4 regions of the Streptomyces hesseae genome follow, and region 4 is predicted to be linked to each of the others. Evidence: riboswitches for the same ligand, from Rfam matches in the RefSeq annotation. Region 4 holds a riboswitch; each other region holds the start of a gene.

The links. A riboswitch is a leader RNA that binds a small molecule or an ion and turns the genes downstream of it on or off. The one in region 4 is predicted to bind cyclic di-AMP.
Region 1: another riboswitch for cyclic di-AMP. It lies ahead of RM609_RS06200 (transglycosylase family protein); the one in region 4 lies ahead of RM609_RS02420 (C40 family peptidase).
Region 2: another riboswitch for cyclic di-AMP. It lies ahead of RM609_RS14235 (M23 family metallopeptidase); the one in region 4 lies ahead of RM609_RS02420 (C40 family peptidase).
Region 3: another riboswitch for cyclic di-AMP. It lies ahead of RM609_RS20815 (M23 family metallopeptidase); the one in region 4 lies ahead of RM609_RS02420 (C40 family peptidase).

What each region holds. Positions count from the first base shown of each region.
Region 1 is NZ_JAVRFI010000003.1:46,100-49,282, forward strand. It holds gene eno (phosphopyruvate hydratase) at 1-956, opposite strand, end outside; gene RM609_RS06200 (transglycosylase family protein) at 1,219-1,965, opposite strand; cyclic di-AMP (ydaO/yuaA leader) riboswitch at 1,970-2,152, opposite strand; gene RM609_RS06205 (transglycosylase family protein) at 2,412-3,183, opposite strand, start outside.
Region 2 is NZ_JAVRFI010000007.1:200,662-203,844, forward strand. It holds gene RM609_RS14230 (GntR family transcriptional regulator) at 88-804, opposite strand; gene RM609_RS14235 (M23 family metallopeptidase) at 996-1,799, opposite strand; cyclic di-AMP (ydaO/yuaA leader) riboswitch at 1,813-1,967, opposite strand; gene RM609_RS14240 (M16 family metallopeptidase) at 2,193-3,183, opposite strand, start outside.
Region 3 is NZ_JAVRFI010000013.1:166,191-169,373, forward strand. It holds gene RM609_RS20805 (DEAD/DEAH box helicase) at 1-116, shown strand, start outside; gene RM609_RS20810 (PP2C family protein-serine/threonine phosphatase) at 305-1,522, shown strand; cyclic di-AMP (ydaO/yuaA leader) riboswitch at 1,662-1,798, shown strand; gene RM609_RS20815 (M23 family metallopeptidase) at 1,809-3,023, shown strand; gene RM609_RS20820 (MFS transporter) at 3,171-3,183, shown strand, end outside.
Region 4 is NZ_JAVRFI010000001.1:648,443-651,625, reverse strand. It holds gene RM609_RS02430 (spherulation-specific family 4 protein) at 1-85, shown strand, start outside; gene RM609_RS02425 (endo alpha-1,4 polygalactosaminidase) at 82-1,014, shown strand; cyclic di-AMP (ydaO/yuaA leader) riboswitch at 1,261-1,413, shown strand; gene RM609_RS02420 (C40 family peptidase) at 1,418-1,891, shown strand; gene RM609_RS02415 (carboxylesterase/lipase family protein) at 1,983-3,183, shown strand, end outside.

The DNA of each region.
Region 1 (3,183 bases), on a different contig from region 4:
CGCTCGGGGTTGGTGACGAACAGGTCGTCACCGACGAGCTGGACCTTGTCGCCGAGCTTCTCGGTGATGGTGTTCCAGCCGGCCCAGTCGTCCTCGAACAGCGGGTCCTCGATGGAGACGAGCGGGTACGCGGCGACGAGCTCCGCGTAGTACTCGGTCATCTCGGCCGCGGTGCGGTCCTTGCCCTCGAACTTGTAGACGCCGTCCTTGAAGAACTCGGAGGCGGCCACGTCCAGGGCGAGCGCGATGTCCTGGCCGGGGGTGTAGCCGGCCTCCTTGATGGCCTCGAGGATGAGGTCGAGGGCCTCGCGGTTGGAGCCCAGGTTCGGGGCGAAGCCGCCCTCGTCGCCGAGGCCGGTGGACAGGCCCTTGCGCTTCAGGACGGCCTTGAGGGTGTGGTAGACCTCGGTGCCCCAGCGCAGGGCCTCGGAGAAGGACTCCGCGCCGATCGGCGCGATCATGAACTCCTGGATGTCCACGTTGGAGTCGGCGTGCGAGCCGCCGTTCAGGATGTTCATCATCGGAACGGGCAGCAGGTGCGCGTTCGGGCCGCCGAGGTAGCGGAAGAGCGGCAGGTCGGACGCCTCGGAGGCGGCGTGCGCGACGGCCAGGGAGACGCCCAGGATGGCGTTGGCGCCCAGGGAGCCCTTGTTGTCGGTGGCGTCCAGGTCGAACATGGCCTGGTCGATCAGGCGCTGCTCGGTGGCGTCGTAGCCGACGAGCTCCGGGCCGATCTGCTCGATGACGGCGAGGACGGCCTTCTCGACACCCTTGCCGAGGTAGCGCTTGGGGTCACCGTCGCGGAGCTCGATGGCCTCGAAGGCGCCGGTGGAGGCGCCGGACGGTACGGCGGCACGGCCCGTGGAGCCGTCGTCGAGGCCGACCTCGACCTCGACCGTGGGGTTGCCTCGCGAGTCGAGGATCTCGCGAGCTACGACGACGTCGATGGACGGCACGAGGGTCTCCTTCGTGTGTGTCTGGAGTTCTGCAGCACGAGCCTAACGGGCCCCGGAGCATGCGCCCGCCCTTGCCCTGTCACCCGCGCCGAAAATTGGCACAAACGCCGAGATCCCCGGACGAATCGTCGGTGTGTTCGCTCAACGAGCGACCGGCAGAACGAGCGGAGCCCCGCTCCGATGCGGCTCGGGGGGAAGTCGCATCGGAGCGGGGCGGTCGCTCGGCCGGCCGGGGCCCGGTGGGGTCCCGGCCGGCCCTTGCTCAGCGCAGGTGGAGCTGCTGGCCCGGGAAGATCACGTCGGCGTCGGGCACGATCTTCTTGTTGAGCTCGTGCAGCTTCTGCCAGCCGCCCTGGACCTTCTGGGACGCGGCGATGGTGCCGAGGGTGTCGCCCGCCTTCACCTGGTACTCGCCGTCGCCCTTCTGGACGGTCCGCGGGGCGGTCTGCTTCGGCGCCGGGGCCTCGTCGTCGGAGTCGTCCGACTCCTGGACCGGCTTGCTGCTGTGCTTGCCCTGGGGCGCGGCCTCACGCTTGCTGCGGTCGGCGTGGGCCTTGCCGTAGGCGCCGGAGGCGGACTTCGTGGACTTCTTCGCGACGTAACCGCCGTCGGAGTCGTCGGTGTCGACGTTCGCCTTGGCGCCGCCACTGGTGAGGCCACCCTCACCGGCGCAGCCCCAGGCGCCCGGACCCTGCATGGCGAGCAGGCGCTCGGCGGTGGCGATCTGCTGGGACTTGGTGGCCAGGTCGGCGCGCGGGGCGTACTGCGTGCCGCCGGCGGCCTTCCAGGAGGAGTTCGAGAACTGGAGGCCACCGTAGTAGCCGTTGCCGGTGTTGATGTGCCAGTTCCCGGTGGACTCGCACTGGGCGACCTTGTCCCACGTGGAGACGGAGGCGGCGTTGGCGGAGGTCGCGACCATCAGAGGGGCTGCGACCGCTGCGCCGGTGACGCCGGCGAGCGTGACGATGCGGACGGCCTTGGACGGACGACGGTGCTTGCCCTTGGACATAAGTCGGTTTCCTCACCGACGCCTACGAGGTGAGCTGTCGGGTTCGGGCTGTGAGTTCGCCCGGCCCGGTGCGCTTTCGCGTTCCGGGCTTCACCCCAAGCCGTCCCGTTCCTTCGGCCATTGGCCTTGGGACCGTTACGGCGACTTACCTTGGTTCCCCCGCTCCTGCCTACGGCGCTTGCGCGACGACTCCCCCGGCCGCCGGCAGGATTCGGCGTGCGGCCGTGGTGCTCGCGGTGGCGAGCGGTGACGACGGTAATCACAGGCGGCCGACGGGTTCAAACCCCACTTTTCAGCCACCGGCGGCCGGAGTTAGCCCCAGAAACTTGACGTTTCCGCAGGTGAGAGGCCATTCGAGCAAAACGGATTTGAGGCATCCGACGGGTCGTCAACGAGACCCATGTCTCACTTTCGACTGGAACGGACATTCGCCTCGAACCGGAGCGCTACTGCTTGATGTCAAGCCTCTGACCAGGACGGATAAGGTCCGGATCGGAACCGACTGCTTTTTCGTTCTTCTGATACAGCGTCTGCCAGCCTCCGGCGACCGAGTGCTGCTCGGCGATCGCTGACAGGTTGTCACCGGGCCGCACGGTGTAGTCGTTGGCGGCGGGCAGGTCCGTCCGGCCCTCGCCGCCCCGGGAGGGCCGCTGAGCATCGCCGGAGGGCGACGGGTCGCCGCGGTGCCGGCCCGTTCCGGAGGGCGTTCCGGCATCGCCGGGAAGCGGCGAAGCGGAAGGCGAGGATCCCGTTCCGGGGGTGTCCGAGGGCGTGTTCGCCGGGGTGTTCGAGGGGCTGCCGACCGGGGCCGTCGGGATGGCGGTCGGATCGGTCGACGCGCCGGGGGTCGTACCCGTCGTCGGCTGCCCCGACGGGTCCTTGCGGTGCTTGCCCGGGGAGGTGTCCGGGGACGGGCTCGTCGAAGCGGACGGGGTGCCGGAGGAGTCCGGGGTGGGTGAACCGGACGAGCCGGGCGCGGGCTTGTGCGACCCGGAGGACGGGGCGGACGGCGCGGGCGACGTGCGCTCGGGAGCGGGCAGGTTGCCGCGCCCGGGCGTACGCGGGCGGACGGGCTCCGGCGCTGCGGAGGACGACCCGTCACCCGGGTCCACCTCCGGCGCCTTGTCCTCGCCCTGGGCCGCCTCGCCGGCCAGGCCCGAACTGACCGCGCAGCTCCGCCAGGTGTCGGCGCCCTCCGCCTTGAGGATCCGCTCGGCC
Region 2 (3,183 bases), on a different contig from region 4:
GCTCTCCACAGACGCGCACGGCGGTGCTCCGGCCGGGGACCGCCACGAATTCCCGGCCGCTATTCCTCCAGGAATAGCGGGCCCTTGTTAAGAACGGACGCCCGCCGTGTTTACGGGCTGTTTCGGCGGATGGACGCGGTCGCCGCCGGTCCGCCGCAGCAGGAATTCACCGGGTGAACGGCCGGCCCGTACGGCGGCCAGCTCCCGGGCGCGCTCCACGTCCCCGCGGGCCACCGCGTCCACCAGCGCCCCGCACGCCTCCCAGGTCTCCAGCGGCCGGACCACGGGCCCCGGGGCGTACACCCAGGCGATCTTGCGGCGCAGCTGGGTCAGGAGCCCGGCGACCGAGGGGCTGCCGGACGCCTGGGCGAGCGTCTCGTCGAACCAGTCGCCGAGCTGACGCAGTTCGGCGCAACGGCCCGCGCGGGCCCGCTCCTGACCCAGCCTGACCAGGCCCCGCAACACCTTGAGATGGGCCTCGGAGCGCCGCTGCGCGGCCTTGGCGGCGCCCAGCGGCTCCAGCAGGGCCCGGATGTCGAGAAGGTCGGCGGCCTCGCGCTCGGTGGGTTCGGCGACACAGGCGCCGGCGTGCCGGCGGGTGGTCACGAAGCCCTCGGAGGCGAGGGTGCGCAGCGCCTCGCGCACGGGCACCCGGGAGACGCCGTAGCGGCGGGCGAGGATTTCCTCGATGAGCCGGCTGCCCGGCGGGAAAGCGCCGGAGACGATGTCGTCGCGGATGGCGGTGCACACCGCGTGCGTGGAAATACGACGGCTCTCGCGCGGCCCTTCGCCGTCGCCGCTCACGTACGGCCCCGCATGGGTCTACCTCCGCCTCATGCTTCAATCCCCCTGCAGCACGGCCGATTGACGTCCGTTCGGCGACTCTATGGCAATCCCGGGCGTTTTCCGATGGTGCCGCCGCTTCATGGATATTTTTTGGCCAACACGAAGGCCCCGGCCTGGGGCCGGGGCCTTTCGGAAGTCGTCGCGCGTCGTTACAGGTTGACGCCGTGCGCGGCCATGTAGGCGATCGGGTCGATGTCCGAGCCGTAGGTGGGGGCCGTGCGGGCCTCGAAGTGCAGGTGCGGGCCGGTGACGTTGCCGGTGGCGCCGGAGAGGCCGATCTGCTGGCCCGGGGTGACCGACTGACCGACGGAGACGTCGATGGAGGACAGGTGGCCGTACTGGGTGTACGTGCCGTCGGCCATCTGGATGACGACGTTGTTGCCGTAGGCGCCGCCCCAGCCGGCCTCGACGATGGTGCCCATGCCCACCGCGTGGACGGAGGTGCCGGTCTCGGCGTGCATGTCGATGCCGGTGTGGCTGCCGGAGGACCACAGGCCGCTGGAGGCCTTGTAGGCGGTGGAGACGTAGGAGCCGTCGATGGGGCTCACGAAGGTGCCGAGGCGCTTGCGCTCCTCGTCGCGGGCGGCCTTCTCCTTGGCGGCGCGCTCCTCCTCGGCCTTGCGCTTGGCCTCTTCGTAACGCTGCTTGGCCTGGACAGCCTTCTGCTTGGCGCTCTCCTCGGCCTGGAGGCGGGCGGCGGCCTCGTCGGCGGCGCTGCGCTGGGACTCGGCCTGGGCGTCGACGTGCTCGGCCATGACGTCGCCGATGACGACGGCCTGGGTCAGGCCGGTGTCCTCGGGGCGCTGGGCGTCGTCGGAGGCGGCGAAGGCCGGGGCGGCGACACCGGCGACGACGCCGGCGGCCGTCAGGGTGGCTATGCCCGCCACATTGGCGCTGACGCGCGCGGCGCGGCTCGGACGACGGTGCTTCCCGGTGGCACGGGTGAACGCCATGTCTGCGGCTGTTCCTTTCCTTCCCTCTCGCCTACCGGGTTAGCTGACGGGTTCGGAGCAGGAAGGTCTCCTACGGATCCCTCGTGAGAGGGGCCCGATTCACCCCAGGGACGTTTGGGTCCCCGGCTCCCCTCGGCTCGCGCCTCGGGAACTCGGCGATGGCTGCCCGGGGGCCGCGGTCGCGGCTCCGATAGGCGGGCTGCCGGGCCTGACGCTAATCGGCGTCAGATTCGAACAGCAAACAGAAGTGGGGTTTTATGACGTACGCCACACGACCAACATGCAACCTCCGCCTGAAAGCGGACATAAGCGAGGCGCATGGGTCACAACGGACCCATGCGCCAACGCTGCCCCGGCGCAGCGTGGCCGCCGCGCCGGGGTGGTGAGTCGCCGTCAGGCGGGGATGACCGTCACCGGGCCGATGCCCAGGGCCTTGACGGGCTCGGCGATCTCGGCGGCGTCACCGACGAGGACGGTGACGAGGCGGTCGGCCGGGAAGGCGCTCACGACGGCCGCCGTGGCCTCCACCGTGCCGGCCTGCGCGAGGCGTTCGTACAGCCGCGCCTGGAAGTCGTCCGGCAGGTACTGCTCGACCTGGTCGGCGAAGGTCGCGGCGACGGCCGCGGCCGTCTCGTACTTCAGCGGCGCGACACCGACCAGGTTCTGCACGGCGACGTCGCGCTCGGCCTCGGTCAGGCCCTCCGCCGCCAGGGTGCGCAGCACGGTCCACAGATCCTGGAGCGCGGGGCCGGTGTTGGGGGTGTCCACGGAGCCGCTGATGGCGAGCATGGCCGTGCCCGTCCCGTCGGGGGCGGAGAGCAGCACCTGGCCGAAGGAGCGCACGCCGTAGGTGTAGCCCTTCTCCTCGCGCAGGACGCGGTCCAGGCGGGAGGTGAGGGTGCCGCCGAGGCAGTAGGTGCCGAGGATCTGGGCGGGCCAGATGCTCGCGTGCCGGTCGGGGCCGGTACGGCCGATGAGGAGCTGCGTCTGCACGGCGCCGGGCCGGTCCACGATGACGACGCGGCCGGTGTCGTCGGCGGTGACGGCCGGCACGGGCAGCGGCTCGACGGTGGTGCCGGTCCAGGTGCCCAGGGACTCCGCCAGGGTCCGGTCGAGGTCGATGCCGGTGAAGTCGCCGACGATCGCCACGGTGGTGGTGGCGGGGCGGACATGGGCCTCGTAGAAGGACCGGACCGCCGCGGCGTCGACGCGCTCGACGGTCTCCTGCGCGCCCTGACGGGGGCGGGACATCCGGGAGTCGGCCGGGAAGAGCTCGGCGGCCAGCGCCATGGCCGCCCGGCGGGCCGGGTTGGCCAGCTCGTGCGGGATCTCGTCCAGGCGGTTGTCGACCAGGCGCTCGATCTCGCTGTCCGGGAAGGCCGGG
Region 3 (3,183 bases), on a different contig from region 4:
GCGGCAATGGCGGCGAGGGCTCCCGGCGCTCCGGCGGCACCCGTCCGGGCAACGCCGTCGGCCGGTCGCGCCGAGGCGGCGGCGGTGGCGGCGGTCGCCGCCCTGCCGCGTCCTGAGGCCTTGCGGCCCTGAGGGCCCTGACCTCCTGAAACTCCGACGGCCCCGAGGCCCCGGCCAGCCGGCCGGGGCCTCGGGGCCGTCCGGCCGGGGCCTCGAACGGCGTAACCCCGTTCGCCCGGCCGTACCCCGCCCGCAAGGGTGGACGGGTACGGAGCAAGGGACGTCGGCCGGTCAGGAGCACACGGTGGGGAAGCGAGACGGGCTGCCGCCCGGGCCGGATCCGCTCTGCGAGCCGCTCCCCGGGCGGGTGACGTCGGTCGTCGTCGCCCGCTGCCTCCCCGCCGCCGTCGTCATCGGCGGCATCGCTTTCGACGTCCTCACGCCCCCCAAGTACTCCTCCGCCCCCTTCTTCGTCTCCGCGCCCCTCGTCGCCGCCCCGCTCCTCTCCCTCTTCGCCACCCTGCTCACGGCGGTCGTGTCCCTGGCGGCGATGGTCACGCTCTCCCTCTCGCGGCAGGCGCCGGAGATGGGCGAGTCGGTGACCGAGGTCGCCACCGTCCTGATCGTCGGCGCGCTCGCCGTGGGCATCAACCGCGTCGTACGGCGCGGCCATCTCCGGCTGGCGTCCGTGCGGAGTGTCGCGGAGGCCGCCCAGCGGGCCGTGCTGCCCACGCCCCCGGCCCGGATCGGCGGGCTCCGCGTGGCCGCGCGCTATGTCGCCGCGCAGGCCGACGCCCGGATCGGCGGCGACCTCTACGCGGTGCAGGACACCCCGTACGGCGTCCGCGTCATCGTCGGCGACGTACGGGGCAAGGGGCTCGGCGCGGTGGAGGCGGTCGCGATCCTGATCGGCGCGTTCCGGGAGGCGGCGGAGCAGGAGCGCACGCTGGAGGGGCTGGCGGTGCGGCTGGAGCGCGCGCTTCAACGGGAGGGCGCACGGCGCGCGAACGTCGATCAGGCCGAGGGGTTCACCACCGCCGTCCTGGCCGAGGTCCAGCCGGGCGCGGGCGCCCTGCGCATCGTCAACCGCGGCCATCCGCCCCCGCTCCTGCTCCATCCCGACGGCACCGTCGGGGACACCCACCCCCGAACGCCCGCCCTGCCGCTGGGGATGGAGGACCTGGGCGCGTGGCCGGACCGGGTGGAGGAGTGGGAGTTCCCGGTGGGGGCGACGTTGCTGCTGTTTACCGACGGGGTCACCGAGGCCAGGGACGCGGCCGGGGCGTTCTATGACCCCCAGCCACGGCTCCACGGCAAGCAGTTCCGCAGCCCCGACGCCCTGCTGGACTCCCTCGCGGCGGACGTGACCCGGCACGCGGGCGGGCGTACGGACGACGACATGGCCCTGCTCGCCATCCGGCGGATCGACGGCAGGCTCCGTACCGCTCCCATCACCCACAAACGTCCCCAGGTCACCGCCCGTACCGTGCGCCTGCGATCTCCTCAGATCCATAACGACTGACGAACTATCAGAAGTAAGCGCCTTATAAAGAGCCCCAACGCGCCTGCTGGATTCACCCTTTCGGCTTGGAATCCAGCCGCTCTGTCTATTAACGTTCGATAACGCAGCGCGGTCGTTGCAGCCGTCGCAGGGGCGGTGCCGTGCGCCTTCGCCGAATCCCGCGGGCGGAACCGGGGAACCATCATTTGGGGTGAATCGGGCCCGAACGCAGGCCTGTAGGAGACCTTCCTCCTCCGAACCCGACAGCTAACCCGGTAGGCGAACAGGAAGGAAAGGAGTCGCCCTCGTGGCGTCCAACAGCTCCGACAGCTCCGCGTTCGATGGCAGTCCGTACGACCCTCCGTACGACCCTCCGTTCGTCCCCGCCTACATTCCCCCTTACGAGCCGGATCCGGCTCCCGAGGCCGTCGTCCCCGCCCCCGCGCCCCGGGCGGCGGGCGACGAGTGGGTCCCCGGCGAGGAGCACCCGGCGGCGCCCGTCCGCGGCCGGCACCGCGTCGTCAAGCCGCGCGGCGGCACGATGGCGCGCAGCGGGGCGGTGCTCGGCGCCGGAATGATCGCGGCGGTCGGCGCGGGCGGCATGGCCAGCGCCCAGGACCGCCCGCAGGCCTCCATATCCATGCCGGACCTGGCCCAGAGCATTCCGGTCGTCGGCTCGTTCATGGCCGACGGTCACGAGCAGGGCGGGCAGCGGGCCGTCGAGGCGCAGCAGGCCCCCGTCGAGACGGTACGTACCGTGCGCGACACCGCCGACGCCGGCGAGGTGCTGCGGGCCCGCATCCTCCAGCAGGCCGAGCACCAGCAGGGCGCCGCCGAGGCCGAGGCGCAGGCGCGAGTGGCCCAGGCCGCCGCCGAGCAGCACCGCAAGGCGGCGGCGGAGAAGGCCGCGGCGGAGAAGGCCGCGGCGGAGCGGGAGTCGGCCGAGCGCGAGGCGGCGGACGCGAAGGCGGCGACGTACGAGGCCGCGCAGCGGGCCGCACAGGAGGCGGCCGGCGGTGGGGCGGCGACGGACGGATCGGCCGGATCGGCCGGATCTGCCGACTCGGCCGGAACCCCGGAGCGGCACTCGACCGGATCGTCCACCTCCGCGCATCGCGGCGCCGGCGGATCCTTCACCCTCCCCGTGGCCTCGTACACCCTCACCGCCGGCTTCGGCCAGGCGGGAAACATGTGGTCCGCGAACCACACCGGCGAGGACTTCGCCGCCCCCACCGGCAGCCCGGTGAAGGCGGTCGGCGGCGGCACCGTCACCCAGGCGGGCTGGGCGGGCGCCTACGGCTACCGCATCGTGCTGACGCTCGATGACGGGACCGAGGTCTGGTACTGCCACCTGTCGTCGATGGTGGTCACGTCGGGCAAGGTCGGCACGGGCACGGTCATCGGCCGGGTCGGCGCGACCGGCAATGTCACCGGCCCGCATCTCCACCTGGAGGTACGGCCGGGTGGTGGCGCGCCGGTGGACCCGCTGTCGTGGCTGCGGGGCAGGGGCCTGGAGCCGTAGCGAGCGGGCGGGCCGAGCGGGTGGACCGAGCAGGCGGGGGCGCCGGTTCGGCAAGCCGGGCAGGGCAATCAGGTCATAGCGACCCCAGAACCACCCGATATCGGATATCCCGGGAATGTTCTGTGTGCGATCGGGAAATCAGATGACGTGACGACCACCG
Region 4 (3,183 bases):
CTGCGCGGTGCCGGGCACGGGGGCCAACCCCTGGCGCTCGGTGCCCGTGGCGGCCGCCGGTCTCGCGGCGGGGGGCACGGCATGAGCGCGTGGCGCGTCCGCGCGGGGCTGTGCGCCGCGCTGCTGCTGGTCCTGGCGGGCTGCTCCGCGTCGCCCGCCGACGACGACGGGCCGGACCGGGACGACGAAGGCGCCACGGCGGCCCCCCACGCCTCCGGCACCCCGCGTGCCTCGGGCACGCCGGACGCCTCCGCCTCACCCGGTGGTTCGGCCTCACCCGGCGGAACGGCCACGGGTTCGCCACCGGCCGCGGCCCGTTGGCAGCCGCGCCCGGGCACCCGCTGGCAGTGGCAGCTGGACGGAAAGGCCGACACCTCGGTGGACGCCCCCGTCTATGACATCGACGGCTTCGAGAATTCGGCCGAAACCGTGGCCCAATTGCATGCCGGCGGCCGGAAGGCGATCTGTTACATCAATGCCGGCGCCTGGGAGGACTTCCGGCCCGACCAGGGGAAATTCCCGAAGAACCTGCTCGGCAACAAGAACAAGGGATGGAAGGGCGAGAAATGGTTCGACATCCGCCGTCTCGACACCCTGCGGCCGCTCATGGCGGCCCGGATGGACATGTGCCGGCAGAAGGGATTCGACGCCGTCGAACCCGACCTGACCGAGGGATTCCGCAACTCCACCGGCTTTCCGCTGACGGCCGACCACCAGCTGGCCTTCAACCGGATGCTGGCGGATCTCGCCCATGAGCGGGGCCTGGCCATCGGGCTGAAGAACGACCTGGACCAGATCCCGCAGCTGGTGGACGTCTTCGACTTCGCGGTGAACGAGCAGTGCGCCCAGTACGACGAGTGCGAGAAGCTCACCCCCTTCGTGAAACATAACAAAGCGGTCTTCCATGTCGAATACGAACTGTCCACGGGGGAGTTCTGCGCCACTGCGCGCCGGCTCGGGCTGAGCTCGATGCAGAAGAAGCTGGAGCTGGACGCCTGGCGCAAGCCCTGCTGAACGGCGTTCCCGGAATTACTCGTTCCATGCTGCAAGTACCCATGGAAACAAGGGTTTAGGGCCAGTTCGGCGGGGGCGCGCGGAGCGCGGTTCCGGGTCTGCTCCCGAAGTGAAGAAGTTCACAGATGGCCGCCCGGGTACCGGATTTGAATGATTCATGGTGCAGGATCTCTCACCGAACACAAGATCCCGTCACCATGGCGGGCCACCCGGGCGGACGCCGAGTCCTGCCGCCGTCCCGGGTGCGGCATCGAATTGATGGATCGGCAGGAGCGGGAGACCCAAGCGGTACGGATCACGAAGTCGGTGGTCCTTGGGGTGAAGCCGGGAAATCCGGCCGGGCAACTTCGCAGCCCGAACCCGACAGGTCATCTTTCGTAGGCGGATGTCGAAGGGCTTCGGCATGTCTGCTATGCCTCGCATACCCGCTCTCATATCCCGGGCCGGCGCCGCCTCCGCCGTCACCGCCGCCACGCTGGCGGCATCGGTGCTCGTCCCCGGCCTCGCCTCCGAGGCCTCCGCGGCCACACCCGGTGAGCAGGCCCTGAGGGTCGCCGCCGGCAAGGCCGGCTCCCCCTACCAGTACGGCGCGGCCGGCCCGAACCGGTTCGACTGCTCGGGCCTGACCCAGTACTCGTTCAAGAAGGTCGGCAAGAGCCTGCCCCGCGTGGCCGCCGACCAGTACAACCGCACCCGGCACATCTCCAGCGGCTCCCGCCAGGTCGGCGACCTGGTCTTCTTCCACTCGGGCAGCAACGTCTACCACGTGGGGATCTACGCGGGTAGCAACAAGATCTGGCACGCCCCCAAGCCGGGCGCCACGGTCCGTCAGGAGAAGATCTGGACCGGCAGCGTCTGGTACGGACGCGTCAACTAGGCTCCCCGATCGGGCGGTCCGTGACCCGGGCCGCCCGACATCCGCGTTCGCGCACGGGGGTGCCGCTTCCGGGCGCGGGGAGGGAGCGACGATGAGCGACGTCACCGGCCCGGAAGCCGCCACGGCCCAGGGCACCGTACGGGGCCGCACCACCGGCGGCCTCGCCGTCTTCCGGGGCATTCCCTACGCCCGGCCGCCCGTCGGGGCACTGCGCTTCGCCGCCCCGGCCGCGCCGCACTCCTGGGACGGGGTGCGGGACGCGGCGGAGTTCGGCCCGCCGCCCCCGCAGTCCGGCCCGGTCGGCGCGACCGGCACGGCCACCGGCGACGACTGGCTCACCCTGAACGTCTGGTCGCCGGACCCCGGCGGCTCCGGACTGCCCGTACTGGTGTGGATCCTGGGCGGGGGCTATGTCTCCGGCTACGCGGGCGACCCGCTCTACGACGCCGGGCTCCTGGCCCGGCAGGGCGGCCTCGTCGTGGTCACCCTCAACTACCGGGTGGGCGCCGAGGCCTCCGCCCAGCTGGAGGGCGCCCCCGCCAACCGGGGGCTGCTCGACCTGATCGCGGCCCTGGAGTGGGTCCAGGAGAACATCGCCGGCTTCGGCGGCGACCCCGCGCGGGTCACCGTCGCCGGCCAGTCCTCCGGCGCCGGCTCGATCGCCACCCTGCTGGCCGTGCCCCGCGCCGCCGGCCTCTTCCGCCGGGCGATCGCCCAGTCCGTCCCCGGCCTCTACACCACCCCGGCCCTCGCCTCCGGCCTCGCCGCCGAGCTCGCCGGGCGGCTGGGCACCACTCCGACCGCGGCCGGACTCGCCACCATCGACCCATGGCGGCTGGCCGAGGCGATCACCCCGATGATGTACGGGCTGCCCGCCGAGACCGACCGCTGGGGTCCGCTGGCCCGGACCGGCTCCCCGTTCTCCGTCGTGGTGGACGGCGACCTCGTACCGGAGACGCCCTGGACGGTCCTGCCGGACGGCCGGGCGAGCGGCGTGGACCTGCTGACCGGTCACACCCGCGACGAGTTCCGGCCGTTCCTGGTGATGAGCGGGGGCCGGGACAAGGTCACCGACGAGGACACGGCCGCGGTGCTGACCGCCTTCGCCCCCGGCCCCGACGGCCCCCGGGCCTACCGCGCCGCCTACCCGGACGCCGCCCCCGTGGAACTCTTCGAGACCGTCCACAGCGACGTCCTGTTCCGCATGCCCTCGCTCCACCTCGCCGAGGCCCACACCGCCGGCGGCGGTACGGCGTACCTGTACGAGCTGCGCCGGCCCGCGCCCGTCCTGG